Regions from separate parts of the Oceanobacillus sp. MO10714A genome, predicted to be linked through region 3. Evidence: predicted binding sites of a transcription regulator. Region 3 holds the regulator's gene; each other region holds the start of a gene.
The links. Region 3 encodes Rex, which represses fermentation and respiration genes when NADH is low (regulators of the CRP and FNR family bind a similar motif). Its sites were predicted from a motif close to TTGTGAAATATTTCACAA; they were not measured.
Positions count from the first base shown of each region.

Region 1: the regulator Rex is predicted to act here: its motif matches at 4,783-4,800, upstream of pflB (formate C-acetyltransferase).
Region 2: the regulator Rex is predicted to act here: its motif matches at 4,478-4,495, upstream of pplA (extracellular electron transfer flavoprotein PplA).

Region 1 covers NZ_JAXHDC010000052.1:133-10,467, forward strand. Annotated here, with positions in the region: gene SPD53_RS17145 (SLC13 family permease) at 1-1,364, opposite strand, end outside; gene pflA (pyruvate formate-lyase-activating protein) at 1,701-2,426, opposite strand; gene pflB (formate C-acetyltransferase) at 2,467-4,710, opposite strand; gene SPD53_RS17160 (hypothetical protein) at 4,964-5,290, opposite strand; gene SPD53_RS17165 (tripartite tricarboxylate transporter permease) at 5,320-6,675, opposite strand; gene SPD53_RS17170 (hypothetical protein) at 6,675-7,094, opposite strand; gene SPD53_RS17175 (ElyC/SanA/YdcF family protein) at 7,354-7,989, opposite strand; gene SPD53_RS17180 (MFS transporter) at 7,994-9,208, opposite strand; gene SPD53_RS17185 (vWA domain-containing protein) at 9,373-10,335, opposite strand, start outside.
Region 2 covers NZ_JAXHDC010000049.1:13,565-23,899, forward strand. Annotated here, with positions in the region: gene SPD53_RS16830 (energy-coupling factor transporter ATPase) at 1-297, opposite strand, end outside; gene SPD53_RS16835 (energy-coupling factor transporter ATPase) at 288-1,097, opposite strand; gene menA (1,4-dihydroxy-2-naphthoate polyprenyltransferase) at 1,129-2,073, opposite strand; gene SPD53_RS16845 (FAD:protein FMN transferase) at 2,077-3,126, opposite strand; gene pplA (extracellular electron transfer flavoprotein PplA) at 3,533-4,453, opposite strand; gene SPD53_RS16855 (FAD-dependent oxidoreductase) at 4,734-6,626, shown strand; gene SPD53_RS16860 (NusG domain II-containing protein) at 6,669-7,094, shown strand; gene SPD53_RS16865 (Gx transporter family protein) at 7,127-7,735, shown strand; gene SPD53_RS16870 (polyprenyl synthetase family protein) at 7,739-8,719, shown strand; gene SPD53_RS16875 (SLC13 family permease) at 9,419-10,335, shown strand, end outside.
Region 3 covers NZ_JAXHDC010000039.1:7,042-17,376, reverse strand. Annotated here, with positions in the region: gene SPD53_RS15465 (alpha/beta hydrolase family protein) at 1-17, opposite strand, end outside; gene SPD53_RS15460 (TolB family protein) at 41-1,123, opposite strand; gene SPD53_RS15455 (hypothetical protein) at 1,409-1,612, opposite strand; gene SPD53_RS15450 (hypothetical protein) at 1,719-2,006, shown strand; gene SPD53_RS15445 (hypothetical protein) at 2,181-2,582, opposite strand; gene groL (chaperonin GroEL) at 3,122-4,753, opposite strand; gene groES (co-chaperone GroES) at 4,976-5,260, opposite strand; gene SPD53_RS15430 (CPBP family intramembrane glutamic endopeptidase) at 5,705-6,421, shown strand; gene SPD53_RS15425 (hypothetical protein) at 6,473-7,441, opposite strand; gene SPD53_RS15420 (redox-sensing transcriptional repressor Rex) at 7,619-8,254, opposite strand; gene SPD53_RS15415 (ABC-F family ATP-binding cassette domain-containing protein) at 8,401-10,323, shown strand.

The DNA.
Region 1 (10,335 bases), on a different contig from region 3:
ATTCCTGGCAAATAAAAATCTCGCTGCTTAATCAAACCCGTTCCATGAATTACAACGTTTGGCATTGTTTCCACAACTAAAATATAACCGAACAGCATCGTAACCGATGAGGCAAATGCAATAATGACCGGATCAATACCTACTTGTAATGATAAGCCGATTAGGACAGGCATCAGCGTAACAACAGCTGTCGACACATTTGTTACTCCAAGATGATAAATTTGCGATAAAATAACGACTAAACATAAGGCAAGCCATGGGTTACTGAAGGCTTGTTGCACAATATCAGCTGTAAACAATCCCGCAAGTAAATCGATTGCTCCTGTTTCAATCAAGACGAATCCAAGGGATAATGTTGAACCGATGAGCAGCACCATGTCGAAATTCACATCGATTATTTTGTTCCATTTGACAACTCCAATCCTAGGAAATGCTAGGAGTACAACCGCTAAGAGTGCGGGGATCGTCGGATGATAACCATGAAGGGCCTGGGTCATCCACAGTATCACTGTAAGCGTAAGAATGAGCAGACATTTAATTTCCTTACTGGAAAACTTACCTAACGCCGTCTGCTTCTCTTTCATCTCCTTCTGCAAATCACTAAATGAATAATCCTCTGGTGGATAGCAAAACCAGACGATAATCGGAATAGTAATAATCAATAGCAACCAGATCGGCAATGCATAGATGAACCAATCTAGATAGGATAAAGACGTTCCAAGATAGGATTGCAAAATTTCAATCGTCAAGATATTTCCAATTGCAGCCGTTAAAATCGCTGTACCACTTATATTCCCCGCAAAAGCTGTCCCGATAAGCATCAGCTTACTGAAATTACTTTCCCTACCTGCACCTACTACCCGCAATATGGAAAGAACCACCGGCGTTATGAGCTGGGCTCTTACCGCTGTTGCCGGAATAAAAAAAGCCTGCACCTGCATAAGTAAAAACATCCCAGCAAAAATCCCTTTTGGCGACTTACCCCATTTTCCAAGAATCGCATAAGTAACCCGCTCCATTAAGGAGGTGGCATTGACCGCCTTTGCGATCATCATTCCAGCAATGATTAAAAAAACAGCGGATGATGCAAATCCGCTTAAAGCTGTTTCAATCGTTGTCCCGTTTAAGAAAAGCAGTAATACAAGCGTAAGAACGGAAGTCATCCCAAGCGGAATTGGTTCCATTGCCCAAAGTAAGAGTCCATACGCCATGACAGAAATCGCAACACGAGCATTCCAATCGACATGACTGGGGATAAAATAAAGTAGTGCAAGAAACAGCAATGTCGCAAGCGTAAAAGTAATCGCTCGTTTAGTAAATAAAAGTTTTTTCCCTGCTTGAACCCAAGAAGTTTTTCGTTTCATTATTCATCCTACCTTTTTGAATTTTTTCACACACCTTCATCTTAAATGCTTTTGAACCGTTCGTCAAAATGAAAAAAACATCAAAAAAAGGGCCAATCAAAGCCTAAGCTTTAATTAACCCTTTTGCACTTATGAGAAACTATAAACTAAACATGCTATGATAGCTTAGATATCCAAGGCTAGCCACGTCCGGCTCCAGCGCCCAGCAACTAGCAAACTTCACACTCCTTCAATCGATAAGTCAACATCAACTCACTGCGTTCGTTGTGTTTCCTTTATCTCATTCCGGAGTGCTCCAGTTTGTACGTTGCTAAACGGGCGCTTGCGCCTTTGCTCCTAACAACCTAGTATCATTTCCGCATTTCTTACTCGCTCTTCCGTCGGTGGCTCGATTCCTTCTAATGGATAATCCATGCCAAGTGCTTCATACTTATAAACTCCAAGTTTATGATAAGGCAGTACTTCTATTTTTTCCACATTTGGCAATGTATCGATGAAATTTCTTAGTGCATGTAAATCTTCATCAAAATCGCTTCGTTCCGGTACGAGTACATGTCTCACCCAGACAGGGACATCTTTTTCCTTTAAATGAGTGGCAAAGGCTAAAATATGTTCATTCGATAACCCGGTCAGTTTTCTATGCTTTTCCGCATTGATTTGTTTTAAATCGAGTAAAACAAGATCCGTCAACTCAAGTAATTCATCTAATGTTTCTAAATAATGTGGAGAAGAACTGAATAAACCACCAGACGTATCGATTGTTGTATGAATTCCATATTTCTTCAATTCCTTAAATAAATGAATCAAAAATTTGCATTGTAACAAGGGTTCGCCGCCGCTTACTGTAACTCCCCCTCCGGAAGCTTGGAAAAAAGGGAGATAATCAAGAATATCATCTACCAATTCTTGAACTGTCATCATTTTCCCATCACTCATTTTCCATGTATCGGGATTATGACAGAACTGGCAACGGAGCGGACAGCCCTGTGTAAAAATAATATATCGCAGTCCTGGTCCATCTACCGTTCCGAACGTTTCGACTGAATGAATTCTTCCTTGCATATTACTACCTCCCTCATTTCGCTTGCCTTCTCATTTGCTTTTATCTGCTTTCATGGAATGTTCGGTTAATCACTTCAATTTGCTGTTCTCTTGTCAGCTTAATAAAGTTAACGGCATAACCGGATACGCGGATGGTGAGCTGCGGATATTGCTCTGGATGTTCCATCGCATCGAGCAATGTTTCCCGGTCAAATACGTTCACATTCAAGTGGTGACCTTCCTTATTTGCGTAACCGTCCAACATTGCAACAAGGTTCATGACCCGAGTATCTTCATCCTTACCTAATGCTCTCGGTACGATAGAAAATGTATTACTAATGCCGTCCAGTGATTCTTCATAAGGTAACTTCGCAACGGAAAGTAACGACGCTAGAGCACCATTCTTATCTCTGCCGTGCATTGGGTTCGCACCTGGCGCAAAGGCTTCTCCTGCTTTTCTGCCATCTGGTGTATTACCAGTTTTCTTCCCGTATACGACATTGGATGTAATCGTCAGCACCGATTGAGTTGGCACTGCATCACGATATGTTTTATAATGCTTGATTTTTTCCATAAATGTTCTTACAAGGTAAACTGCAATATCATCCACACGGTTGTCATTATTTCCGTATTTCGGGAAATCTCCTTCGATTTCATAATCGACGACAAGCCCTGCTTCATTGCGGATTGTTTTTACTTTTGCATGTTTAATCGCACTTAAGGAGTCGGCTGCAACGGATAGACCTGCAATCCCGCAAGCCATTGTACGTAAAACTTCTTTATCATGTAATGCCATTTCAATTCGTTCATAGCTGTATTTATCATGCATGAAATGGATGATATTTAAAGTGTTCACATAAATCTTCGCCAGCCATTCCATCATATCATCATATTTTTCCATGACTTCATCATAATCCAAGTACTCTGTATTGATTGGGGCATATGGTGGAGCAACTTGTACTTCAGATACTTCATCTTTTCCGCCATTTATCGCGTAAAGGAGTGCTTTCGCTAAGTTAGCCCTGGCACCGAAGAATTGCATTTGTTTCCCAATTGCCATCGCAGACACACAGCAGGCAATTCCATAGTCATCGCCATAAATTGGACGCATAATATCGTCGTTCTCATATTGGATTGCACTTGATTTAATTGACATCTTCGCACAATATTTTTTAAAGTTCTCCGGTAATTGCTCGGACCAAAGGACGGTTAAGTTCGGCTCAGGTGCCGGTCCAAGATTATCTAACGTATGCAAGAAACGGAAAGAACTTTTTGTAACGAGTGGTCTTCCGTCATTTGCAATCCCGCCGATGGATTCCGTTACCCATGTCGGGTCACCACTGAACAGTTCATTATAATCCGGTGTTCTTGAGAATTTGACGATTCGCAGTTTCATTACGAAATGGTCGACTAACTCTTGTGCCTCCTCTTCTGTCAAAATACCATTTTCCAAGTCACGATTTATATAAATATCTAGAAATGTCGACACTCTACCTAAACTCATAGCGGCGCCGTTTTGTTCCTTAATTGCTGCAAGATAACCGAAATATAGCCATTGGAATGCCTCTTGCGCGTTGGTTGCCGGCTTAGAAATGTCGAAGCCATAACTTTCAGCAAGCTGCTTTAATTCATGTAATGCACGTATTTGCTCATTAATTTCTTCACGGTCTCTAATGACTTCTTCACTCATCATGCCATTTGCACCAACTGAACGAAGCTGTTCTTGTTTATCCTCGATTAAACGATCGACCCCATATAATGCAACCCGGCGGTAGTCACCTATAATCCGTCCACGCCCGTAAGCATCTGGGAGTCCTGTAATAATACCAGCTCTTCTTGCTGCACGGATTTCAGGAGTATATGCATCAAATACACCTTGGTTATGCGTTTTACGATACTCTGTGAAAATATGCTTTACTTCCTCATCCACCTCGAATCCATAAGCTTTGGCAGCATCAACCGCCATCCGAATTCCTCCAAAAGGCTGAAGGGATCGCTTGAACGGAGCATCAGTTTGTACACCGACAACTTTTTCTTTTGATTGATCCAAATATCCTGGACCATGTGACGTTATCGTGGATACAACTTTCGTATCCATATCGTATACTCCACCATTTTCTCGCTCTTTACTTGTTAATTCCATCACATGATCCCATAACTCAACTGTTGACTTTGTTGGTCCTGCCAAGAAACTTTCATCTTCCATATAGGGTGTAAAGTTGTTCACAATAAAGTCACGCACATCGATTTCAGTTTCCCATTTTCCACCGGTAAATTGAAGTTTTTCCTTTGTTTCAGTTGCCATTTTCATCAACCTCCTGGATTGGTGTTCATCATTACTTATTGTTTAATAAAGCTATAATGATCAGCCACTCATTTGTTCAATGACTCACATTTAATTACATGTTCATTATATCACATAGGTCGATGATTTTGCACTGTATTATACGTGAAATTGTGACAAAATGGTAAATTTAGATGTGCAGGGGCTTTTAAAAAACGAATCAATCAGCTAGTAAAACATGATCTTTGGCTTAATGAAGTTAGCTCGCGGCATGCTACCACAAAACCATCAGTTGCACATAAATTTGCACCACAACATAAAGTACAAGCGCATATTTCCAATTAAACCTGATTCCATTTTTAAAGCCGCTCAAACCATTCGCCCCACTTAACGTAATTACGGGCATAATTAATGGTGAAAGTAAAATGGAAATCGCACTTCCTGACGTGACGGCGAGTACAATGATTTCTGGAGGATAAGGTAAATCAAGGTTTCCGAAGAATCCACCGACAAGAACCATCACCGTCAATGGTCCGAGACCGAAGAATCCAAGAATGATGGGACAGGGGGTCAGAGCAAATGTCCCAGTCAGGTGGGACATTTGCTCTGACCCCCTTGTCCCGCTTTCTATTATAATCCTAGTAATGTTGAGATGATCCAGCTGGATCCGTAAAATACCATGAACTGGACTCCGACGCCTACTCCGAGAAAACGGTTCAGCATTCCGCCGACCATGGCCATGGCAAAGGTGACGAATACCGCAACTAGTCCGCCTTCGTAAAATGCAAGCAGACATACGATCCCTATAAACATTGCAATAATTGCTTCCTGATTAATTCGTTTCAACACGAGCACCGTTGCTTTTCGCGCATAATTCATTGAAAATGGATAAGCAATGATGGATGCAACAATCAATCCGATTAAACCATAAATGAAGAAATCCATCGGTGCCATCAACGTATGCAGATTATGTACCGGTTCTGTCGTGTATACCGGTGGTGCGTTAAATAACGCTTGAGCCGGCCCAATCGCAACCGGGCTAAGTGGAATTCCAAACGCAATAAGCGGGATAAGCGTTTCCGCAACATAAGTCGATTCCGTTACTGCGTTCATCGTAGCAAGACTAGTTGTCGATTTTTTATATTGCCCTTTCACCCTCGAACCAACAATTTCTCCCATTAGTGATGTCATTCCAACTGGGCTAAGTGCAAACGTTAATGATGAAAGGAAAGACGTCCCCCCTACCACAGCTGTCTGTTTTTTCGTTAATACTTTAAACGGGTTTGGGAAATATCCGGACCAAGACTTCTGCTCAGGGGCAAGCTTATATTCATTCTTTTTCGTCCGTTCTATGTTGGGGCGTGCACTACGGGAAGTCGCGAGTAATATATCCGTTAACATCGGCCCAATCGCAATTCCTAGAAAGAAACTGATGGACAAGCCGCTCCCTAATATTGATGTACTGACTAAATTCAAGCCTTGAATAATTAAAGCTAGGGGAACAATGAGCAGAATACTAACCCAACGTCCTTTTGAAACATACCCGATCAATACGGCAGCTAGAGTAAATATAATACCTGCATTATCCTGGAAAAATGTCCCGAATTGACTTAAGAATACAGCGAATAATAATGCAATGGGAAGGGCAATGAATGCACCAATAATTCCACCCGAAATCATTTTTCTAAGGGCGATATGGGGTAAACCAATGCGGCGCATAAAGTTCGCGTGCTCAAGCATCGGAGCTGCCGTCGTGTCTCCCGGGACCCCCATTAATGCGGTCGGAATTGCATGCGTCAAGTGCTTTGCAAGTACTGCCGACATAAAGAATGCAAACACTGCTTCAGGTGGCGCACCAAGTAACACGACAATTAACGTTGCCGGTACCATAACCGCCGTTTCGTCTGATCCTGAAATAAGACCTATTAAAGTAAATATGACTCCCGCAACAATTGCGAGTAGTATCGCAAGTAATAATACATTCATTAATGCTCTTCCCTCTTTTCTTCCATAAACATGTCATAGATTCCTTGCTCTTTCATTTCTTGTGCTGTTACGGGATCATTCAATATCGCTTGCCGTTCCTCTTCAATATCGAATTGCAGTTTTTGATACACTGCGGTAAGCTCAGCACTCGTATTTGGAGTCTCATTCAGTATCCGCTTTGGTTTGAATAATAATGTATTGATTAGAAGTGCGATTAAACTTCCCGCAATTCCGAGCAGTAGAGAATAGGACTTCACCATTTGTTCAGGTGCAATATGGGGAAATATTTGTTTTCCAATAAAGAAACCAATTAAACTTAAGGAAATACTGAGACTAATTGTCGCAATAAGATGCTTGCCATAAACAGTATCTCCAATTACCTCAACATAGGATTCCTTGTTCTTCTGTTGTTGCGCCATTTTATTTCTCCTTTCTTCTTAGCTGTTTTCAGTATGCCCATGCTCTTGTTTTGTGATAAACTAAACAAGTCGGTGAAAATAAATTTCATCATCCATTCAACAAGATTGAATATTAAGAAACTTTGTTGAATAGAATATTTTTAGATAGCTTGCTGCACACCATTTGATTATACCTAGGTTTGTTGAAAGATGTAAAGTAATATTAATAGATCATGGGATAGACAGAAAAAAGTGGGACAGGTTGACCCCGTGTCCCACTTTATTTCATTTGGAATTGTTCTAATAGGAAGTAATGTGCTAGTTTCATATATTCCGTTGTGACGCGTTGGATATCTTCTCGGTCCTTGTACCATCCTCGTGCCTGATACGGATCGTACGGTGTTGGGGATGAGTAGATTGTAATGCCTTTATCATTCAAAGCTTTATTGAAAATTAACTTCGCGCGGTAGGAATGGAATTTGGATGTCGTCAAAATCAAATGATCGATTTCCGTGTGATTCTGTACATATTTTCTCACTGCCAGCGCTTCATCTTTCGTACTTTCTGCATCGCCAGGGATGATCGTTATCTTTTCTTCCGGAACACCAGAATCTGTTAAAATTCTTTTACTTAATTCAGCATCCCCTGGAATGGTAATATTTTTTTCTTCTAATAATTCACGTCCCTCAAGATGAGACTGCACCATCCATATTTGATCCGCTTTTTCGTTTTCATAAAGTTCAAGTGCACCAAGGGCCCGGTCGCCGACACTTCCCATCAACAGTACTAACACTGTTTGCTCAACATCTTCCAAATCATCTTCCGTTACAAGCAACTCCCCGCCATAGCGGAAAAACAAAAGAACAATCGTGACGAGTAATATGAATAATAGAATCAGCAAATATCGCTTTTTCAATCTGTTACTCGGAAACATATCCTGCGTGCCCCAATTCCCGGTTGATTTCTCTTAATTTCTCATCGGACGGAAGCATTACTGTCAATAAACCAAGTAATGGCAAAAATGACACAATAATCATTGTAGGATTTAAGCCAATCCAGTCAATTAAACTTCCGAAAAATACAGAACCGACTGCTCCCATTCCAAATGCAAGACCGACAATTAAACCTGACATCGTGCCAACTTTCCCTGGTACCATTTCCTGACCATATACTACGGCAACTGAGAAACTTGACAGGATAAGCGTTCCAATTATTCCGATCAAAATAAGTGCTACGAGCGGGCCGACATATGGGAGTATGATGGTTAACGGCACGGGAGCAAGTAAGGAACCCATAATAACCGCTTTTTTCCCAAAACGGTCAGCGAGAGGACCACCGATAAATGTACCAATCGCTCCAGTTAGAAGAAACACAAAAATAAAGGTTTGTGATTCGGCGATAGAGACACCGTAATTTTGAATCGCGTAAAAGGCATAATAATTTGAAATCGCACTATGATACAAAGAGCGAACGAACACAACAAATACGAGTAAAATCACGGCATTGCGAATAACTTTCGGCAGTTTTTGCTTTTGTTTTGTCTCTGTAGATTTCTTTTCCTTTTTCGTTGCTTTCTTCACGACTTCTATTTGGCCGGCGTACCACCTAGATATGTAGACAAGGAACATGGAAGCGATAAACGCAACAAGTACAAACCAAATCGCACCGAATTGCCCCATCGGTACAAGAACAAGTGCAGTAATAATAGGTGCAAGCGCTTGTCCACTGTTTCCCCCCACTTGATAAATTGATTGTGCAAGTCCCCGCTTATTCCCTGCTGCAAGATAGGCAACGCGCGAACCTTCTGGGTGAAAGACTGCTGAACCTAATCCGATTAAGACAACACTGATTAAAATTGTAGGAAGGTTCGGTGCAAATGCAAGACCAAGCATCCCGAACATACTTGACAGCAAACCTAATGGCAGGGCATAAGGCATTGGGCGCCGGTCTGTGTACATCCCGACAACCGGCTGCATGACAGATGCGACCATGTTTAACGTAAAGGTAATAAACCCGAGCTGTGTGAACGTCAGTCCAAGTGACCGTTCTAAAATTGGAAACATTGCCGGAATAACAGCCTGCAAAGAATCATTCAACAGATGAGTGAGGCCAATAATAAATAAAATCGAGTACATCGTTTTGTTCTGTGTCTGTAACTTAACAGCTGATTGCTTCGCCAATATGTATCGCTTCTTTCTATAATATTCATTCTATTTTACATATTATAACATAGTGGGACATTGGGGTCAGAGTAATTGTCCCAAAATGTGGGACAATTACTCTGACCCCAATGTCCCGCTCAAATGGTTTTAAGTAGGAGCTTTTTCAAGAGGGTGCTAAAGTGTTCGGGTAGTTCTGCGACGGTTGGTACCATGATTCGTTCTTTGCCGTAAATATTTTGCATCGTGAATTCGTCTTTTTCCTCGATTTCCCCTTCTGCGAGGAACATTCCGATGACATCCATTCCTTTTTTCCTAGCTTCCGATACAGCTACATGCGTATCGACAATTCCGTTCTGGTCATAGCCGCTCGCTGCAGGCTCTCCATCAGAGAATACGAGTAAGAATTTATTTTTCTCGCGCCGGGCTTCAAGCGCCTCTACTGCCACGCGAATACTGAAACCATCCCGATTATCCTCTTCCGCTTCCAATTGCAGGATTTTCGCCCCATTATTTGCGTACAATGAATCCGTATGGGAATGGATTATATGGAAATAGTTCGGCAAATATCCCGGTCTTACTTCATTCGCATCTTCCCAGAAACCAATAATAGAATGAGGAATCTTCAATTCTTTCAATACTTCATGAAACAGAATTATTCCCTTCTTCGTCTCTTCCATTTTCCCAAGCATCGAAGCTGAGCAATCAACAAGCAACGTAAACACTGCATCAAACTCATTCGATTCTTCATTTTTCTTATAAAAGATCCGCGGATTATCTTCCAGGACTACAGATAGCAGCTTATTCGATAAGCGACCAATAAGTAAATCTTTCCGAGGATTCGTCTGTTTATGCTCGATTGTTTTACGAATGGTATTGGCAAGCCTGCGCTGATACATTTCAATCGAAGCAACATATTCCCGGTACAGCTCCTGATCTTCTGGACTCGGCACTTCAGCTTCCTTCACAATCTTTACAGCATCCGTATTTTCTTCCCCATAGACAGACTCATTACCTTGTTTTGCATCTTGCGCACTTTGTTCATCTAGTGCTTCCATTTTCGAATAATCGTTCTGCTTACTTTCCCCGGCCGCACCTTGAAT
Region 2 (10,335 bases), on a different contig from region 3:
AAACAATTGCGCCTCTGGAAATTGAAAGACCATCCCGACTTTTTTTCGAATGTTTTTTAGAGCTTGTTTATTATTCTTTTGTTTAATGATGTCCTGGCCAACTTCAATTTTTCCTGCAGTCGGGAGCAAGAGTCCGTTGATCGTTTTCAGTAAGCTTGATTTTCCAGCACCTGTATGTCCGACAATAGCAGAATACGAACCGGACTCTATTTGTAAATCAATGGATTGCAGAACGAGCGGGTTGCGAATTGGTCCAATTACGTAATCAGCAGAGACTCCTTCCATTTTTATTTCCATAGCCAACACATCATTTCTTCCCGTGACATATAGGATTGCGGTACGTTTGCCCCGCGTTTCGCTAATGCACGTCTAAGTTTTTCACCAAGAGGTGGGGTCAACTCCTTTTCTTGGGTAAAAATTTCACTTGGTTTACCAATATTCGTAACCTGACCGTTATCTAGAACAACGACTCTATCTGCTGCCTCCACTTCGGTCATGTCATGTGTAATGGAAACGACCGTTAAATCGGTGCTCACTTTTAACTCATGGATGGTCTCCAGAAGTTCACGCCTGCTTCTTGGATCAAGCATAACAAAGGCTTCATCTAGTATTAATACGTCTGGTTTCATGGCTAAAGCACCTGCGATAGCTACACGCTGCTTCTGTCCCCCGGAGAGATGGGAAGGATCATACAGCCGATATTCAAACAAGCCAACCATTTTCAGCGCTTCATTAACTCGTTTTTTCATTTCTTTATAGTCCATATTCAAGTTTTCCAATCCAAAAGCAACATCATCTTGTACAGTGGATCCTATAAATTGATTTTCCGGATTTTGAAAAACAACCCCAATCCGGTTCCTAATTTCCCATTTCGATTTCTCAGTCATCTCCATATCGGCGATAAAAATGGACCCTTGCTGGGGTTCGAGTAGCCCGGTGAGCAATTGGGCAAGTGTTGATTTTCCAGATCCATTGTTGCCGATGATCGCCAACCATTCACCTTGATGAACAGTGAACGATACAGAGAGAAGGGCCTTCGTCTCTGTTCGGAGATCATATCGATAGGTCAAATTGTTTACTTCGATGCTCGGTGCCATATTTCATCCCTCCTTGAGCAAGCTTGCGATATCAAGCCGGTATAGCAATCACAATTAACATTAAGATGGCGATAGTCCCATTTACTAAAACTAAGTTCTTTCCGGCGAGTGGGAATGTTTCCGTTTTGCTTTGTTTCTGATTAAACGCAGCAACATGACTGTAAACCGGTTTTATCATTAGAAGTGAAAGCAGAAGTGCTTTTGGCAGGATACCGAGCAATGCTGCTACAGAAATTGCGATAAATGTAACGATGTACAATAGGTTAAACAGCCAAATTGCATATTTTTTACCGATGTAGAAAGGAAGCGTATAACGGTGATTAGCGATATCTTCCTCTAAATCACAAATGTTATTGGCGAGCATTAAATTAGCAATGGTAAGAACGCATGGTAAGGAAACCAGGCCAATTTCTAGTAATAAGAGGATATCAAACTTCAAAAGAAAGGAACTTCCCTGCCAAGAAATATTCGCAATCCCCTTGTCAAAAGCATTGACATATACGGTGAGGAAAAGAATTCCGAAGCCCATTGTGACACCTGAGAACACTTCACCGAGTGGCATACGGGATAAAGGGATCGGACCGAAAGTATAAAAGATGCCGACTGCAAAGCAAAGCATCCCGATGAATAAAACCAATAAATCAGTTTGGGAGACAAGCCAGATCCCAAGTGCTGAGGAAATTGCAAGCATGGAGATGATAGTCGTAATCACAAGCCGCTCGGGAATAGCTGCTTGTCCAATAATATTCCTTTCTTTCCGGTAGCTATCGCTAGTTGCTTTCCGATAGTCCATATATTGATTAATTGCCGTTGCTGTCAAATCAAAAATGAGCATGCTGCTAAAAAATAAAATTGTATTGATATAATCTAAAGTTCCATAACGGTATAATACAAATAAAAGTCCAAGTAGGAAGGGGAATAAACTGGCAATTTTTGTTTTGATTTCTACTAAATTTAAAAATGTGCGGATTGACATGGCTTATCCTCTCCATTCAACTAATTTAAATTGATCATTAGTTAGCTCAAAATTTCCTTTCAAACCGGATGTCGTATATACTTCTTTATCGCGACTGATGAATATTGCTTCGACACCACTCATATTTTCCGCAAAGTATAACCCGTCTTTCAATCCTTTAGTGAATAAAATCGTTGATAACGCATCACCATCTGTAGAAGAATCGGTTATGACGGAAACACCTGCAATATCATTGTCGTATGGGTAGCCGGTTTTTGGATTTAATAAGTGATGATAGATTTGTCCATCTACTTCCAATTTCCGTTCATAAATACCGGAAGTCACAACCGTTTTATCCTTTTGTTTGATAACTCCGACGGTTTCACCTCGTGCTTGAAAAGGATCCTGAATGCCAATCGTCCATGTATCCCCCGATTGGGGACTATCTCCTAAAACATAAATGTTTCCACCAAGATCAATAACTGCTGAAGATACATCATGTTCTTTTAATGTTTTCGCAATTTGATCCGTTATAAAACCTTTCGCAATGGAGCCTAAGTCTAGCCGCATCTGATCCTGCATGAGAAACACTGTTCTCTCCTGTTCATCAAGTTGAACAGATTGATAGTTGATTAGCGGTAATACTTGATCAATTTCAGATTGATCTGGTTTTCTTGCATCCGGAAAACCGATGCGCCAAAGATTTGTCAATGGACCAACCGTAATATCAAATGAGCCATCTGCTAATTTTGAATAACGTTTCCCTTCCTTTATAAGGTCATAGGTCGTTTTTGGAACTTCAACTGGTGCTGACCCGGCAAGTTGATTAATTTCATCGATAACAGAACCTTCCTCGTTGGAAGAAAGCTCATCGGCTAACTGCTCAATTTGGTTAAAAACCGGTTCAAGCACGTCCCCTTTGTCTTCATCGTAAATTTTGACGGTTACGACTGTTCCCATTAGAAAATCCGTCTTACTATGCGGCTCTACTGTCACGCCTTCTGTTTCGGCTGACACGCCGCACCCGACAAGCAGTATGAGTAAACTAACCCAAAACCATTTAAAGTGTTTCATCATTCCTCACCACTTTCCATTAAACTTGAGGAGGGAAATTAGAAGCTAAATCGTTTTTCTAATTGTATAAGAAACTATAAATTAAAATGCTGTGATAACTTAGTATCCGGGGCCAGCCACGTCCGCTCTGCGCCCAGCAACTATCAAACTTCACACTCCTCCAATCGATAAGTCAACATCAACTCAAGGAGAAAAGGAAGGCCGACTAAGAACGGGCCAAGGCCCAACATCGGCATACCCCTAAAGGGGCATGTTTCCTTTATCTCATTCCGAAGTGCTCCAGTTTGTACGTTGCTACGACGCACAGGATGTGCTAGTGCAGGTGTTGCGACAGGACGTCGCGTTTTTAACCTGCAAGGGCGCTTGCGCCTTTGATATTTCCCATCAAGTAACTTATATGTTCTCTTTATTCTTCCGCATAAACGATATTGTCAATTTCGATCGGGGTTGTGTCCCCTTTTTGGGCTGCATTGATTAATTGTGCAGCGTACATTTGGAAAGACTTGCTGGAAGATGTCGCACCAGAAACAACTTCTACTGCATTAGCATCTTGTGTCTCAACAAGTGCTTCGTTCAATTCAGGAATAAAATCTTGAGGGCCTGTGCCGGAAATATCCGCCATTTGTTCTTGGTACTCATCATCATCGATTTTCAACTCTCCATCTTCATTGAGATAAACAAAATCGGATTCAGTGATTTTTCCGTCCTCAACTGTAATGGTAAGCTCCGTTTTCCAGCCGGTTTGGTCAATGTTTTTCTCTGAAAGACTGTATTCACCGTCGATAAGCTCATTTGTATTTTCGATTTCGATTGGTGTTGTGTCACCAGACTGTGCTGCTTGGATCAACTGTTGAGCATAGTTGATGAATGTATGAGATGAACTTGTTGCACCAGTAACTACTTCAACTTCTGAAGCATTTTGATTGGCCACGAGAGCATCATTCAGTTCAGGGATGAAATTTTGAGGGCCTGTACCGGACTCTTCCGACATGGTTTCCTGGTATTCCTCATCCTCTGTCTTTAACTCGCCGTCTTCATTTTCATAATTAAAATCTGAAGAAGTGATTTCTCCATCTTCTACTGTCATTTCCATAACGACTTTCCAGCCAGTTTCCCCTATTTCAGTTTCATATAATGAATAGGTCCCGTCTTGTAGAGGTGCTCCTGCTACGACTTCTTTAGCTGCCGTTTCTTCTGTTTCCTCAGTAGCTGCGTCCTGATCTGTCTCATTATCTTTACTTGGTGCATCCTCCTCTCCACAAGCAGCTAATGAAAAGGTTAATGCAAGCCCTAAAACTGATACGCCTATAAAATTTTTCCACTTCATCTGAATCATCCTTTACTTATTTAATTGTGAATATAATCACACGTTCACCCTTATATTAGCATGCGAATGTTGTAATGTAAACTATTTTTGTAAGGAAGAATGGTTAACTATAATCTGCATTATATTAACGTTTACAACGTACTAATGGTAAGAAATATGATAAATGACTATTGTGTGAACGCTATAGACAAGAAAAAATTATTGCGTTATATTGTGAATGGATGAACATTATATGTACTAAATATCAATTCATATTTTCTTAATTAAGGAGTGATTTCCATTGGCAGAAAAAAATATTGTGATTATCGGTGCCGGTTATGCTGGTGTTCATGCAGCTAAGAGACTTGCAAAGAAATATAAAAAGGATCCCTCTGTATCGATAACGTTAATTGATCGAGATTCGTATCACACCATGATGACTTCATTGCATGAAGTCGCGGCGCACCGGGTTGAGCCAGATGCTGTTCAATTTGACCTGCGACGGCTGTTTAACCGCACGAAGGTGAAACTTGTAACTGATGTTGTTGAACATGTTGATCATAAAAATAAAGTGATTACAACAAAACAAAGTACTTTCAATTACGATTATTTAATCTTAGGTATGGGTGCAGAGCCGAACGACTTCGGTACGCCTGGAGTAAGTGAGCATGGGTTTACACTTTGGTCCGTTGAGGATGCCGTCAAACTACGTCAGCACATTGAAAAGTCGGTAGCCCGGGCCTCCAGGGAACACGATCTGGAAGTACGCCGCGCTCTATTGACCTTTACTGTCTGTGGTTCCGGCTTCACTGGTGTTGAAATGATTGGGGAACTAATGGAATGGAGAAAACGGTTGGCAAAAGATAATAAACTCGATGAATCAGAGATCACATTAAACCTCGTCGAAGCGGCTCCTACGATTTTGAATATGTTGGACCGAAAAAGCGCTGAGAAGGCGGAGCGCTATATGAAGAAAAAAGGGATCAATATATTAGTGAATTCCCCTATCGTTGAAGTGAAAGCTGAAGAGATCGTTTTAAAATCAGGCGAAATCATTCCAACTCATACATTGATTTGGACGGCAGGAATAAAGGCGAATTCGGATGCGGAAAATTACAATATGGAAAGCGCTAGAGCTGGACGCTTAAAAGTAAATGAATATATGGAAGCGGAAGGACTAGATGATGTCTATGTCGTTGGGGATTTAGCTTACTATGAGGAAGAAGAAGGCACACCGACACCACAAATTGTCGAGGCAGCGGAACTAACTGCGGAGACCGCAGCCCATGCAGTCATCAGTGAAATCAGCGGTGGAGAGAAAAAAGCTTATAAAGGAAAGTACCATGGTTTTATGGTGTCCATCGGCACCAGATATGGTGTCGCCAACTTAATGGGGATGCGCGTCAGCGGTTGGTTGGCGAACTTTATTAAGTACATGGTGGACCTCGTATATCTATTTGGCATCGGTAGTGGATACTATATGTTCCACTATATATTCGATGAGTTTTTCCACTCAAAAGACAAACGAAATGTATTCCGGAATCTTGTCAATCGGTATGGAAACGTGTTATGGAGCATACCGCTACGTATCTTTGTTGGGGGATTCTGGATTGTAGAGGGCGCTACAAAATTATGGGGTGAAGGTACTTGGGAAAAAGCGACATCCAGCTGGTCAAATGTACCATTGCTGTTCAAAGGACTCGGTGAAGATTCATGGATTGTTTCCGACTCCGTGAAAATGCCGTTTGAATGGCTGCAAACCGCAACATCAGGAGCGACTGAAGCAACGGCCGCTGCCAGTGAAGCTGCTTCCGGGGACTGGGCAACACCAATCTTAAGTAGTATGCCTAGTTGGTTCGAATGGATCATGAAAATCATGCTGCCAACGCCAGAGATGGCTATCTTTATGCAAAAAATGATGGTGTTTATTGAACTAGCAATGGGATTGGCGATTCTATTTGGTCTATTTACATGGCTTGCAAACTTAGCAAGTTCCGGTTTCTTAGTCATGTTCACTCTAACTGCCATGCTCGGTTGGGATAAGGTTTGGGCCCTTCCTGCATCGATTGCTCTAATGAATGGTTCTGGCAGAACGTTTGGTCTGGACTACTGGGTTGTGCCGTTTTTACAAGAGAAAGTCGGTAACTGGTGGTACGGAAAAGAACGGGGCATCTATAGGGATCATCAAGAATAAAACTGTAAAGTAAATTTTAATCATGCCTGTAAAAGGGGAGAGATGGAATTGAAAGAGCTATACCGGACGGTTAAACGTTGGGATATTATTATCGTGATTGCACTTGTTATCTTATCTTTTCTTCCCTTCGTTATTTTTACTTTCATACAGACAAAATATGCCGATGGGGAATCTGTAAGCGTGGCGGTTATTTCTGTAGATAATGAAGAAGTGCAACGAGTCACGCTTACAGGCAATGAAGGTGTTGAAGTCTTTGATATTCTCTCTTCTGACTCGAATTACAATATAGTTGAAGTCATTGATGAAGAAATAAGGGTTAAATCAGCGAATTGCCCAGATCAGATTGATGTCCATCAAGGTTTCATCAGCAAACCAGGTGAAACAATTGTTTGTCTACCTCATCGGATGATTATTGAAATTCAAACGATGAGTGACGAACCGGTGAGCGATATCATTATCAGTTCGTGAGGAAATATTTTAAAAGTAAAGGGGGGAAGGGAATGACACGAAATGAGCGTCTCGTCTATATTTCATTATTAGCTGCACAAGCCGTCATTATCGGAATTGTGGAGCGGGCAATCCCTTTTCCTTTTGCTTTTGCACCAGGGGCAAAACTCGGACTTGCCAATATTATTACAATTATGGCGCTTTATACCCTTCCTGTAAAAGATGCTGCAAAAGTAGTCGGTATCCGTGTTGTATTAACAACTTTACTTGGTGGCACCATTTCTACGTTTATGTATAGCTCAGCTGGAGCCATCATCAGCTTTATCGGGATGTGGCTTGTAAAAAAACTTGGACCGATGCGTGTTAGCTTAATCGGCGTGAGTGCAGCAGGAGCAATTTTACATAACGTTGGCCAATTGGTTGTAGCAAGTTTCATCGCCCAAACATGGACGGTGCTGCTATATTTACCGGTGTTGTCTTTCATTGGAATTTTAGCGGGAATCGCAATCGGAATCATCGCGAATTATTTATTACAGCATGTAGAAAAGCTTGATTATTATATGTATTTGCAAAAAGTGGAGACGACGAAAAAAGAAAAAACGATAAAGGATAAAGTTTTACAGCAATCATCTATTCTCTATCAGAGTCAAGAGGAGGTATAAATAATGAAAGTACATGCGATGTGGGATAGTTATCCAGAGTTGAAACAAGATTTAGCCGATGTGCTTTCTTTAATAGATTCACGGATTCATGTTCGTAATAAAGCTGTAGAAGAGAGAATCAAAGAAATGGTTTATTCAGGCGGAAAGTTGCTCCGTCCCGCCTTCACATTATTATGCTCGAATATTGGTCCATCCTATAAAAAAGAGGATGCCATCGCAGTTTCAGCAGCAATCGAATGTTTACATCTTGCAACACTTATTCATGATGATGTCATTGATGAAGCCAGTCATCGTCGGGGTGTTCAGACTATACATGCCGATGAAGGAAATAAAATTGCCATTTATGCTGGTGATTATTTGTTCAGTGTTTGTTTTACAATTTTAGCTAATCATGCAACATCCCTTGCCGATCTAGAATTCAACGCTCGTGGAATGGAAAAAATTTTAAGTGGAGAGCTCGAACAATTAAATTCCCGTTATCAATTTAACGTATCGATTAAAGACTATTTAACTAGAATTGCCGGGAAAACAGCTCAATTATTTGCAATCAGTTGCTACTCGGGAGCGGTATTGAGTCAGTCTTCGCGCAGAGTGGCCATGATTTCCAGGAATATAGGCCATAATATTGGTATGGCGTTTCAAATTAAGGACGATATTCTTGATTATCGGTCTGATTTTTCAGCACTCGGTAAACCAGTAATGTCAGACATTCGCCAAGGCATATATAATTTACCACTCATTTATGTTCTTCAGAATAAGCCTTCCGTATTTCATGACCTTCTAGCAAAAGGTGAGGCCATGACTGATCATGATCTCGAGGAAGTAATGAACTTAGTTGATCACTATCACGGCTTGGAAAAAGCAGAGCAACTCGCTGAAAAATATACAGATAAAGCGATTAAACAGTTAAAAAAGCTTCCTAATGGTGAATATAAGTCGATTATTCAAGAAGTGATGGCGACTTTGCTTGTGCGAAGTATGTAAGTAATGCTTGGTTAAGTATGGTTCTCAAGTTTTGCATCTTGTATAAGAAACTATTAAATAAAAATGCTGTGATAACTTAAGCGTCGAGGGCTAGCCACGTCCGCGCTGCGCCTTTGTTCTGCAAAGCAACTTGTAATATGCCCTCATGCCCGGAAGTGATTGCTTTTTCAAGTTATCGAAGCCCCCCATTTCCGGGTACTCCTTATTAACTCAACTTTCGCACCCTGAAAATATTAAGCAAATCATCCTAATTAAGCGCCCCTAGCCTTTAAGGGAAAATAAACCTCAGTTGTTTTCCCGTTAAAGTAAGATGAATATACTGATGGGAGAATAAACCCCGGTTGTTTTCCCATTAAAGTAAGAAGAACATGCTAAAGGGAAAATAACCCCCAGTTGTTTTCCCGTTAAGGTAAGAAGAACATGCTGATGGGAAAATAACCCCCAGTTGTTTTCCCGTTAAGGTAAGAAGAACAAGCTGATGGGAAAATACCCCCTAGTTGTTTTCCGGTTAAGGTAAGAAGAACAAGCTGATGGGAAAATACCCCCCAGTTGTTTTCCCATTAAGGTAAGAAGAACATGCTAAAGGGAGAATAACCCTCAGTTGTTTTCCTGTTAAAGTAAGATGAATATGCTGAAGGGAGATTAAACCCCCAGTTGTTTTCTTTTCACAAATCAGCCAAAATAGAAGATACAGTGGAAATGTTCGAAAAGGGGATCAAGCCAATGGAAATGACGCTTACCTTTATCATTTTGTTTGTGACTATAATACTTTTTATGGGGAGCCGCTTACGGGCAGACCTTGTGGCGATATTAGCACTGATGGCATTAGTCATTACGGGAAGTCTCGAACCTGCGGAAGCTTTAGCAGGCTTTGCAAATACGGTAGTCATTATGATTGCTGGTTTATTTGTAGTTGGTGCAGGATTATTACGGACAGGTCTTGCCCAGCAGGCAGGTAATCTATTGCTCCGTTTTGCGGGAGAAAGTGAAACGAAGCTCTTTTTTCTGTTGATGATTATTGTCAGTTTTGTCGGGGCCTTTATGAGTAATACTGGAACCGTTGCGCTTATGCTGCCGGTTGTGATTAGTATCGCTATTAGTATAAAAAGCAGTCCATCAAAGTATTTGATTCCTTTATCTTATGTCGGGAGTCTAACTGGACTTCTGACATTGATCGCTTCCCCAGCGAATATCATAGTAAGCGAGACTTTAAGTGAAGCAGGTTACCAGGCCTTAAGCTTTTTCCAAATTACACCGATTGGCATCACGGCACTCATTGTCGGTATTCTCTATTTATATTTTACAAGAAATCGCCTTCTGCCAGATATAAAAAGTAAAGGAACGAGTGATAAAGCACACCAGCTTTCTCCTAGCCAATTGACGGATGATTATAATTTAGAAGAGAGTCTGTACAGTGTAAAGGTATCTGCTGGGTCTAGCATGATCGGGAAAGCCCTGGCACAATTGAAACTTCCAGCAGTTTATCAAATTTTTATTCTTAAAATTGCCAGAAGATCGAATGAAGATTATCGAATTTTCCCGAGTTCCTACCAGCAGATGGCGGGACCAACAGTTACGATTATGGAAAATGATACGCTTTTACTGAAAGGTTCAAG
Region 3 (10,335 bases):
CCGCCATGAAGATAAATAATAATTGGGCGTTTCTCGGCAGTTAACTTTGGTTTATAGTAAAAAAAGGGATTTGAAGACCGTCGAATGAACGATAGGATAGTAGTCTTGGCTCCGTTAGTTTTCCTAAGAGAGGTTTGCTTGTATTGATTAACGGTTGAGCCTTAAGGGTTGAAAGGTGAAGTGACCATAGTTCAGAGGGATGCGCAGGTCCATTTAATTTAAAAAGCAGCATTTGTCGTTGGGGTAAAAAGGTGAGATTGGTTATCACTCCCATAGGGTTTTCCCATGTAGAAAGTGTCCCTTTATTCAAATCAAAAAAATAACCTTTTGAGATTCCACCTTGATTTTCGGTAAAAGCAAACTGGTTGTTTTCCTTATTAAATGCCAACCCTTCAAAATCCCATTCCCCCTGTCGCAACGAAGTTATTTGCTTCGTAGGCAGATGAATGCGCATCAGTCCGTAGAATTCACTATCTTTGTTTGACAATAAATATAAATCTTCCCCGTCCTGACTAAAATGGATATCACGGTAACTTGTTTCATCTGAATGCTCTGTAATCCAGTCGATGTTTCCAGTTAAAAGAGATAAAATTCCTAAATCATGATCCAGCGGAGAGTTCGTTCTTCTGATTAATAGTGCATTTCCATTAGGAAACCATGCTACTACAGAAAATATACCGTCTTCAGCAAAGACTAGATGAGTTTCAAAAGTCTCGAGATTCTGGATATAAATATCTAAAAAGGCAGGATTCCGTCGATTACTGGACCAGGCAATCCATTTTCCATCAGGTGAGCTTCCCCCATACCGATGTACATGTTCAGGCGATTTGGTAAGAGGGATGAGCGTCTTATTTTGCTTAAGGAGATATAATTGCTCCCTTTCATTCCCAGTAGGATCCATCCCGATAATTAAATCTGAAGTGCCCTTAACATATTTTACAAACGTAATACTTTCTGATATAAAAGATGGCTGCTCAGGTTCTCTCTGATCTAGATTCCACTTTTCTACTCGTACCGATCCGTTATATTCGACAATCACACTTATTTGATTATGATTTGGTTCATAATCATAATCACTAATCGTACGCTGGTGGACATAAAGGTCTGGAATCTTTTTAGTCATTTCTTTCCCCACCCATTCTCTAGTTTATGAATGAAAACAATATGGAGTTTTCTTAAAATGCTCTTGATACAATAGTGACGTTCAGAACATTATATTTAAGAAGAGTGGGCAGTATGCATTGTCCCTCTTTAGTTACAACTGCAAGTTCAAATGACATGGCGAAATAATTGGTCGAGGAATTGAATTGAATGGATCAGTTCAGCAAAAACCCTTTTTTTAAAATACCGAACCTATCTGTTTTATTAAGTGTGGCATGAGGTATCGAACCTTCAAATAATTGAAGGTTTACTGAAAAAAGTCATTGCTCAAATGAGGTTTTTGCTGTAATATTCCAATTGTTTTTCCATCCCAAAGAAGTGGAACAACAAGGAAAAGAATAAAAAAGCAAATCGATTTATAAACAAATTCTGCAAATCCGTTTGTTAAAAAGAGTCCAGCTGCAAGAGACCAGCTAATCTTAATTAACAGATAGTCTATAATCACAGCCAATAATTGCGACAATGGAGGTACCAAAGAACTTTCTTTTATTTTTTCACCCTTGGCAATCAGGTTCTTTCGAGATGGAAACAGAACAAATATACTGCGTTTTAAACTAATGAATATCGATGGAAGAGCACCTGCGTGGCAGTCCTTGCTGAAAAGATCCTTTGCGCTATATTTACCTTTAGCAACATCATGGATCCTAAATATATTTACTAGTATCGAGTTGGATATAAATTCAAACCTTTATCCTTATCACGTATGGACCACTGTGATTATATTTGCATTTCTCATCATGATCTGGGCCGTATTATTTATCCATACGATGATCATCCTTATTAAAAGAGGGAAACGGAACTTTTACTTTGACTATATAGCGGATTTAGTACCAAGGAAAAAATAAATCTAATCCAAAACTGCAAACCCCACCCCGGGATTTGCTGTTATTTTTTTAGAGATTATTAAAAAGTCCAGTGAAAATGACACTTCGCATATCTAAGTTGGCTAAGGCTGTTTTTAGTCGGCCTTCCTCTCATTCATTTCTTGCGCGTCGGAAGTTCGTGGCGGTGCGCACCATTTATTCTTGCGCTTTTCTAAACAGCTCCTCCACTTCGGAAAACTTTTCCTCATAGGTTTCTTGATTAATATCATACAAATCAAAGTAGATATCCCCTTGTTCATCTGAAATATCTAAATAGCTTTTCCTAAATTCCTTGCTAAAATCAAGATAAATATGTTGTTCTAATATTCCTTCTTCATGAAGATATTTTAATGTATATTTTAAATTCTCACTTTGTCTGTACGTTTTTTCTTTTTGAAAACTTATAATTGGGTATTTTTCAGAAAATTTATCGAAAGCATCAAGAATTGCAGTTTCAAATTGTTGGCTCAGATTGTCTGAGATAAGCTTTTTTCCACCTTTTTGAATACCAGAATAAATAAAGTTAGTTAGTAAATTTTGTATCATAGGATTCGTCATTAATTCTAACACTTTAATCACACTCTCTTATATTAATATTTAATGACATTTTATCTTACATTCTTTAAATAATAATCTCAAATTTTTCCCTTACTCGCTTTTGCAATCATCTATTATTATTCAATTATCCATTAGCAGGATATATATGGGTTAGTGTTCTAAATCTTTGTAATGGTGCAGCATTCTCAAGTAGTGCATATTGAAGCTCATTACGTAGAGAGAAAAGAAGATTAATTAAAATAGAATGACTTTATGCATAGATTGACAAGAGTATAAAATTCCTCATTCACTAAGACATACGTATGCCTCTTTTCTTGACATGGCCACAATTGACTTGGAAGAAACTATGGATAGATTTGGTCATACTCCAGAAAGTAACAACAAGAAATATTTATCTCGCGTTACAAAGCAATAGAAAAAAGAGGCTTCTCAAAAGTTTGATCAACTTATGAGAAGCCTACTACTTTAATGTATCGAATGTTAGCCAATCATTCTCATTTAACTCAAAAACCCTTATATATCAAGATGTTAGACGGCTATCACATCATGCCGCCCATTCCACCCATACCGCCCATATCAGGCATTCCGCCGCCAGCGTTTTCTTCTGGCTGGTCAGCAACTACAGCTTCAGTAGTCAAGAACATAGCTGCTACAGATGCTGCGTTTTGTAGTGCAGAACGTGTAACTTTTGCAGGGTCTACGATACCAGCTTCAATCATGTTTACCCAGTCGTTTGTAGCTGCGTTGAAGCCGATGCCGTTTTCTTCGCCTTTCAAGCGCTCAACGACGATGGAGCCTTCAAGACCTGCGTTGTCTGCGATTTGACGAACTGGTTCTTCGATTGCGCGAAGTACGATATTAACACCAGTTGCTTCGTCACCTTCAAGCTCTAGTTCGTTAACTTTCTTGTAAACTTCAAGAAGTGCAGTACCTCCACCAGCAACAATTCCTTCTTCTACTGCTGCACGTGTAGAGTTCAGTGCGTCTTCGATACGAAGTTTACGTTCTTTCAATTCTGTTTCAGTTGCAGCTCCTACTTTAATTACTGCAACACCGCCTGCTAATTTCGCAAGACGCTCTTGTAGTTTTTCTTTATCGAATTCAGAAGTAGTTTCTTCTACTTGTGCACGGATTTGTGCTACGCGGCCTGCGATTTGGTCTGGGCTGCCAGAACCTTCAACGATTGTTGTGTTTTCTTTTGTAACAACAACCTTAGCAGCGCGTCCAAGTTGTTCGATTGTAGTGCTCTTCAAGTCAAGTCCTAAATCTTCTGTAATTACTTCACCACCAGTTAGTATAGCGATGTCTTCAAGCATTGCTTTACGACGGTCACCGAATCCTGGTGCTTTAACCGCAACTGCGTTAAATGTTCCGCGAAGTTTGTTCACAACTAATGTTGCTAGTGCTTCACCTTCTACATCTTCTGCGATAAGAAGTAATGGCTTGCCTTGTTGAACAACTTCTTCAAGAACTGGTAGTACTTCTTGGATGTTACTGATTTTCTTATCTGTAATTAGGATATATGGATCTTCTAGAACTGCTTCCATTTTATCTTGGTCTGTTACCATGTACGGGGAAGCATATCCGCGGTCAAATTGCATACCTTCTACAACGTCAAGCTCTGTATTGAAACCTCTTGACTCTTCAATCGTGATCACGCCGTCTTTCCCAACGCGCTCCATCGATTCAGCAATTAGCTCTCCTACTTCTTCATCGTTAGCAGAAATTGCTGCAACTTGTGCGATAGACTCTTTGTTCTCTACAGACTTGGAAACATTTTTTAATTCTTCTACTGCTGCTTGAACAGCTTTTTCAATACCGCGGCGGATACCTACTGGGTTTGCACCAGAAGTTACGTTTTTCAGTCCTTCGCGGATCATTGCTTGTGCAAGAACTGTAGCTGTTGTTGTACCGTCCCCTGCTACATCGTTCGTTTTAGATGCTACTTCAGATACGAGCTGTGCACCCATGTTTTCGAATGCATCTTCCAGTTCGATTTCTTTTGCGATTGTTACACCGTCGTTCGTGATTAGAGGTGCACCGAATTTCTTATCTAATACAACGTTACGTCCTTTTGGTCCAAGGGTAACTTTCACTGCATCTGCTAATGTATCTACCCCACGAGCTATTGCACGACGTGCGTCTTCACTAAATTTAATATCTTTTGCCATGGTTACATTTCCTCCCTAAATTCTATTATTAAAGGTTGTTCAAAAAGTCCGGTAAAAATGACACTTTGAGAAAAAGAGGTTCTACTAAAACCGTCCACGTCCCGTGCTAGTGTCGGTGTTGCAAAACGAATCGCATACTTAGCCGACCTCGGTCCTTTTATCCTCCTTTTTGAACACTCTATTGATATATGTTTTAAGTTTCTTAAGTATAAGTTAATTGAGTTATGAAATAACAGCTAGAATATCACTTTCTCGTAGAATCAAATATTCTTTCCCGCCGTATTTCACTTCTGTTCCAGCAAACTTAGAGAAAATAATGCGGTCTCCTTCAGACACTTCCAGTGCAATCTTTTCACCACTGTCTGTTACACGGCCAGAACCTACTGCTACTACATTACCTTCTTGTGGTTTTTCCTGTGCAGAGTCTGGAAGTACAATTCCGCTTGCTGTTGTTTCTTCTTGCTCTACAAGTTCGATAACAACACGATCTCCTAATGGTTTAATCATCTAGAACTCCTCCTTGATTCTAAAGTTTTTATATTTTTGTTAGCACTCACTTCGCTCGAGTGCTAACTCCAATTATTATAATAAGTAATAAGTCAAAAAAATGCAAGCGATGTATGTTTAATTTTTGTGATTTTCTATTTTTAACTGGAAAAGGAGCTGGAAATAGATATTAATAAGGATTTGAACATATAATTGGGTAAAGATAAGAATGTAATGGGACAAATGCTCTGACCCCATGTCCCGATTTATGTTAAAATACATTTATGTGAATTTATCACGGATTAACGGTCTGTAATAGCCCCACTTCTAAACATGAGGGAAACCCGATATGTGAAGGTGGGGGATAAACAGTCCGTAAATCCCTGATTCTGTTCAACCAACATTCAGGGGGTAAAGAACGCCCACTGAATGAAGTTTCACTTTATATAGAAGGAGTCGTTGGGTTTGCCGAAAAGATATTGGTATGTGATTGTGACGTATTTGGTTATGCAGTTTTCCGCCCTTCCGGTAGCGTTGTATATGGAATTATATTTCCCCGAAAGTTATTCACAAAATATGATTTATTGGTCGATTTTTAGTTTTACTGCTGGACTGCTCGTTACGTTATGGCTAATGAGGCCAGACATGAAAATGCCAGCACACCGGGATGCTTCCCCCGTTTCTTCCGTTATCCTTTGGTCCATATTTGGGGTGTTTCTAGCCTTCTTTGCTCAAACAATTGCAGCAATGATTGAAATCTTTATTTTCGGCATCCCAGCAGGATCGGAGAACACAATGGGGATTATGGAATATGCCCGGGCAAATATGCTCTTCATTTTGATTCCAGCAATTATTGCGCCAATCCTTGAAGAGATCATTTTTAGAAAGATTATTTTCGGTAGTCTCTATAAGCGCATGAACTTCTTTTTCGCCGCTATACTATCAGCACTCGTCTTTGCTGCTTTTCATGTAGACTTTTCCCATCTTCTTATGTATACAGCAATGGGACTCGTATTTGCTTTCCTTTATGTAAAAACAAAACGGATTATCGTTCCGATTATCGTCCATGCAGGGATGAACTCTTACGTTGTTTATAAGCAGTATAACTTAACACCAGAAGAAATCCAAAAAATGATTGATCAGCTTGAACAGTTGCAGACAATTTTGTTGAGCTGGGTATGAAAAAAAGCGGGATCCTGACGGACTATTCAAACGTCATCTCCCGCTTTTTTATTATATTTCATTTAACATCGTAATGATTTCATCCGTATCTTCAATCATTTCTTCCATTACCGTATAGCGTACAAGATATAAGTCCTCATCTTTAACGAAAATGCGGCCGATTTCTTCTTGATTTGGTTCTTTTGCATCCCCATCTACACGGAATTGGTACATGACTTCACTTTCCGTTGCATAGAGACGTTCAAAATCAAATTCTCCTGTTGTCATATCTTGTAAGCTTAGCTCCAGCACATCAATGAAATTCGCAAGCCCGCTTCGTTCATTACCATCTTCATAATAATCATAGGTGATGATTGCACTGTAATTCCCTAAGGTTTCCGCAACCGGAATGTATTCAGCGGTTGCTTCCCCTTCCGCTTCATCATAACCGGCAAGCATCCATTCTTCCTCATCAAAAGGAGTAGGAAGACTAGAAATTACTTCCACATAATCTCCAGTCATCTCAACCTCTTCTCTTTCCTCAGGCAGTGGATTGACTTCGAAGATTTCCGACTCATAAATTTTCCATTTACCGTCGTCTGGACGAAGAATATGTTCTCCTCTTGTTTCGTTGTTCTCGAAGTCGCCTGAATCTTTTTCAATCGTACGTTGTGTATAGTGGACGACAGCTTCATCCTCAGATTGTTCTTTCATCTCAAGATCTGCCAACTCGATATCCAATGAATACTCAAAGAACTCAGTGATCGTCTCCTTTGTTGATTCATAAGCAGGAGATTCCCCGTGAATTGTCTCCATATAACCGTCCAAGTCCTTTGCCATCAACGCTTCAACATTATCCTCAAGGACAGCAAAAAATACATCCTCCCCTGCTTCAACCTCTTGCTCTGATTCCGTTTCTTTCTCCTCTGTATTATTCGAGCAAGCTGCTAAAAACAGACAGGAGAGTAAAAGCAATACTCCTGTCCATATTTTACGATTCAACACGTTTTCCCACGCCCCTACTATTTTCTCCCGTTTCACTATCTTTCTTGTTTCTTTATCACGTATTAACGGTCTGTAATACCCCCACCTCTAAACATGAGGGAAGCCCAATATGTAAAGGGGATAAACAGTCCGTAAATACCTGATTCTGTTCAACTAACATTCAGTGGGAGGTAAGGAATTCCCCACTGAATAAAGTTTCACTTTATGTGTGCTCTATTTTGATTGCAATGGATAATGCTTCAAAAAGTAAACAAGTGCCTGTAGTTCAATCGCTAAATCGATATGATGAACGCGCACATCTTCCGGTACTGTAATACGAACAGGTGTGAAGTTCAAGATTCCTTCAATCCCTGCTTTAACTAATTTTTCTGTAATAACATCAGCTTCCGATACAGGTACAGTGAGGATCGCGACAGAGATTCCCTCAATTCTCTCCATCATTTCATCTATCCCGTAAACTGGAACACCCCCGACAATTTGACCGATTTTCTCTTCATCACTATCGAAGGCCATTTTGATTTGGATATTATTATTTTTCGTAAAGTTATAATTTAAAAAGGCGGTACCTAGATTACCGACACCGATTAAAGCAACCTCTGTCGTTTCATGTTGGTCGAGTGTACTGCGGAAAAATCCGAGCAAGTATTCGACATTATAGCCGTAACCTTTCTTTCCTAAAGCGCCGAAGTATGAAAAGTCACGACGGATTGTAGCGGAGTCAACTTTGATTGCTTCTGATAGTTCCTTTGAAGAAACCCGTTTTTTCCCTTGTCGATTCAGATTATTTAAATAGCGATAATATAACGGAAGCCGCTTTGCTGTTGCTTGTGGTATTTTGTTTTGTCTCATATCTGTTCCTCATTTCATTAATAACGATAATAATAGTTATACTTATGTCTATTCTACCAGAAAACGAGCGAAATGTCGTGATTATTTTCACATATAATTTCCTTCTTCTGCTTTTTGCGTTACAATACATATAATGGGGTGAATGTATGATTTTAATGCAAATGAATGGACTTTCGAAATCCTTTGGTTCGGAAACCATTTTATCAAATGTAAAACTTGAAATTAAAGATCTTGATCGAATAGCAATTGTTGGGAGAAACGGGGCTGGGAAATCTACTTTATTAAAAATAATGGCCGGCGAACTTTCTTATGATACCGGGGAACTTATTAAGCCGAAAGAACTTACTATCGGCTACCTTTCACAACATATGGAATTAAAATCCGGCAAGACAATCTGGAATGAGCTTGTCACCGTATTCGACCATTTAAAACAACAAGAAGAGAATTTACGGAAGATAGAAGAGAAATTGCAAGATACTGAGAAGCTTTCAAATGATGAATATCAAAGTTTACTATCAGAGTATGATCGCCTGCAGCACGCTTACGAGACCGGTGGCGGCTATACGTATGAAGCTGAGATTAAGGCAGTATTGAATGGACTCAATTTCCAGGACTATGATTACCATACAATGATTAGTGAACTTAGTGGCGGCCAAAAAACAAGGCTCGCTCTCGGCAAGCTGCTCCTGCAAAAGCCACAACTCCTGCTTCTTGATGAACCGACCAACCATTTAGATATTGAAACATTAGGCTGGCTCGAATCCTATTTAAGCGGGTATCCAGGAGCAGTTGTCATTGTTTCCCATGATCGCTACTTCCTTGATAAAACCGTATCCCTCGTCTATGAAATTTCAAGACATGAGACGAAGAAATATCACGGGACATATAGTAAATTTCTCGAACAAAAAGCAGCCGACTACGAACGGGAACGGAAAGAATTTGAAAAGCAGCAAACAGAAATTAAACGGATGGAAGATTTCGTCCAACGTAATATCGCCCGTGCCTCTACTACGAAACGGGCGCAAAGCAGACGGAAACAGCTTGAACGAATGGAACGGGTGAACAGACCGCTTGGAGACGAGGCTTCTATGTCCTTCTCTTTCGATATAGAAAGAAGAAGTGGAAATGATGTCTTGAAAATAGAAGACCTTTCCCTCCGCTATCCGGATGAAGATGAATATACCTTCAAGCAAGCAAACCTCCGCCTCACCCGCGGCGAACGGGTTGTCCTTATTGGACCGAACGGGGTTGGTAAAACGAGTTTACTTAAGATTCTTATCGGCAAGCTCCAGGCAACGAACGGGTCCTTTGAACTGGGGACAAATGTGAAAATCGGCTACTATGATCAGGAACAGGCGAATCTTTCCTCCAATAAAACAGTCCTGCAGGAATTATGGGATGAATACCCGCTTGTAATGGAAAAAGATATCCGCACGGTACTAGGCAATTTCTTATTTAGTGGAGATGACGTTTTAAAAACGGTCGATCAGTTAAGTGGTGGAGAGAAAGCGAGGCTCGCCCTGGCAAAACTAATGATGCAAAAGGCTAACCTGCTTATACTTGATGAGCCGACAAACCATCTGGACATCGACAGTAAGGAAGTGCTGGAAGCAGCATTAATGGACTATCCTGGTACAATCCTCTTTGTTTCCCATGACCGTTATTTCATTAATCGCATTACAGACCAAGTCGCGAAAATGAGCAAGAACGGGATTAAAGTATACCTAGGGGACTATGATTACTATCTTGAAAAAATAGAAGAAGAAAAAGAGTTCATTAAACTTTCCAAGGAAAAAACGGACAAGCCAAAGATCGATAACAGACGCAGGAGCTTTCAGGAAGAAAAACAGCTGCAAAGTGAGAACAGAAGAAAAGAAAGAAAAATAGCCCAGCTTGAAGTAGCAATTGAAGAAAAAGAATTGGATATCGCAAGGCTCGAGGAGGAAATGACGAAACCTGAAGTCTTCCAAGATCATGAAAAAGCATTAGAATTAACGAAAAAAGTTGATGGGATGAATCAAGAATTGGAAAAACTAATGGAAGAATGGGCCAATTTACAAGATGGATAGAAACTGGAGGTT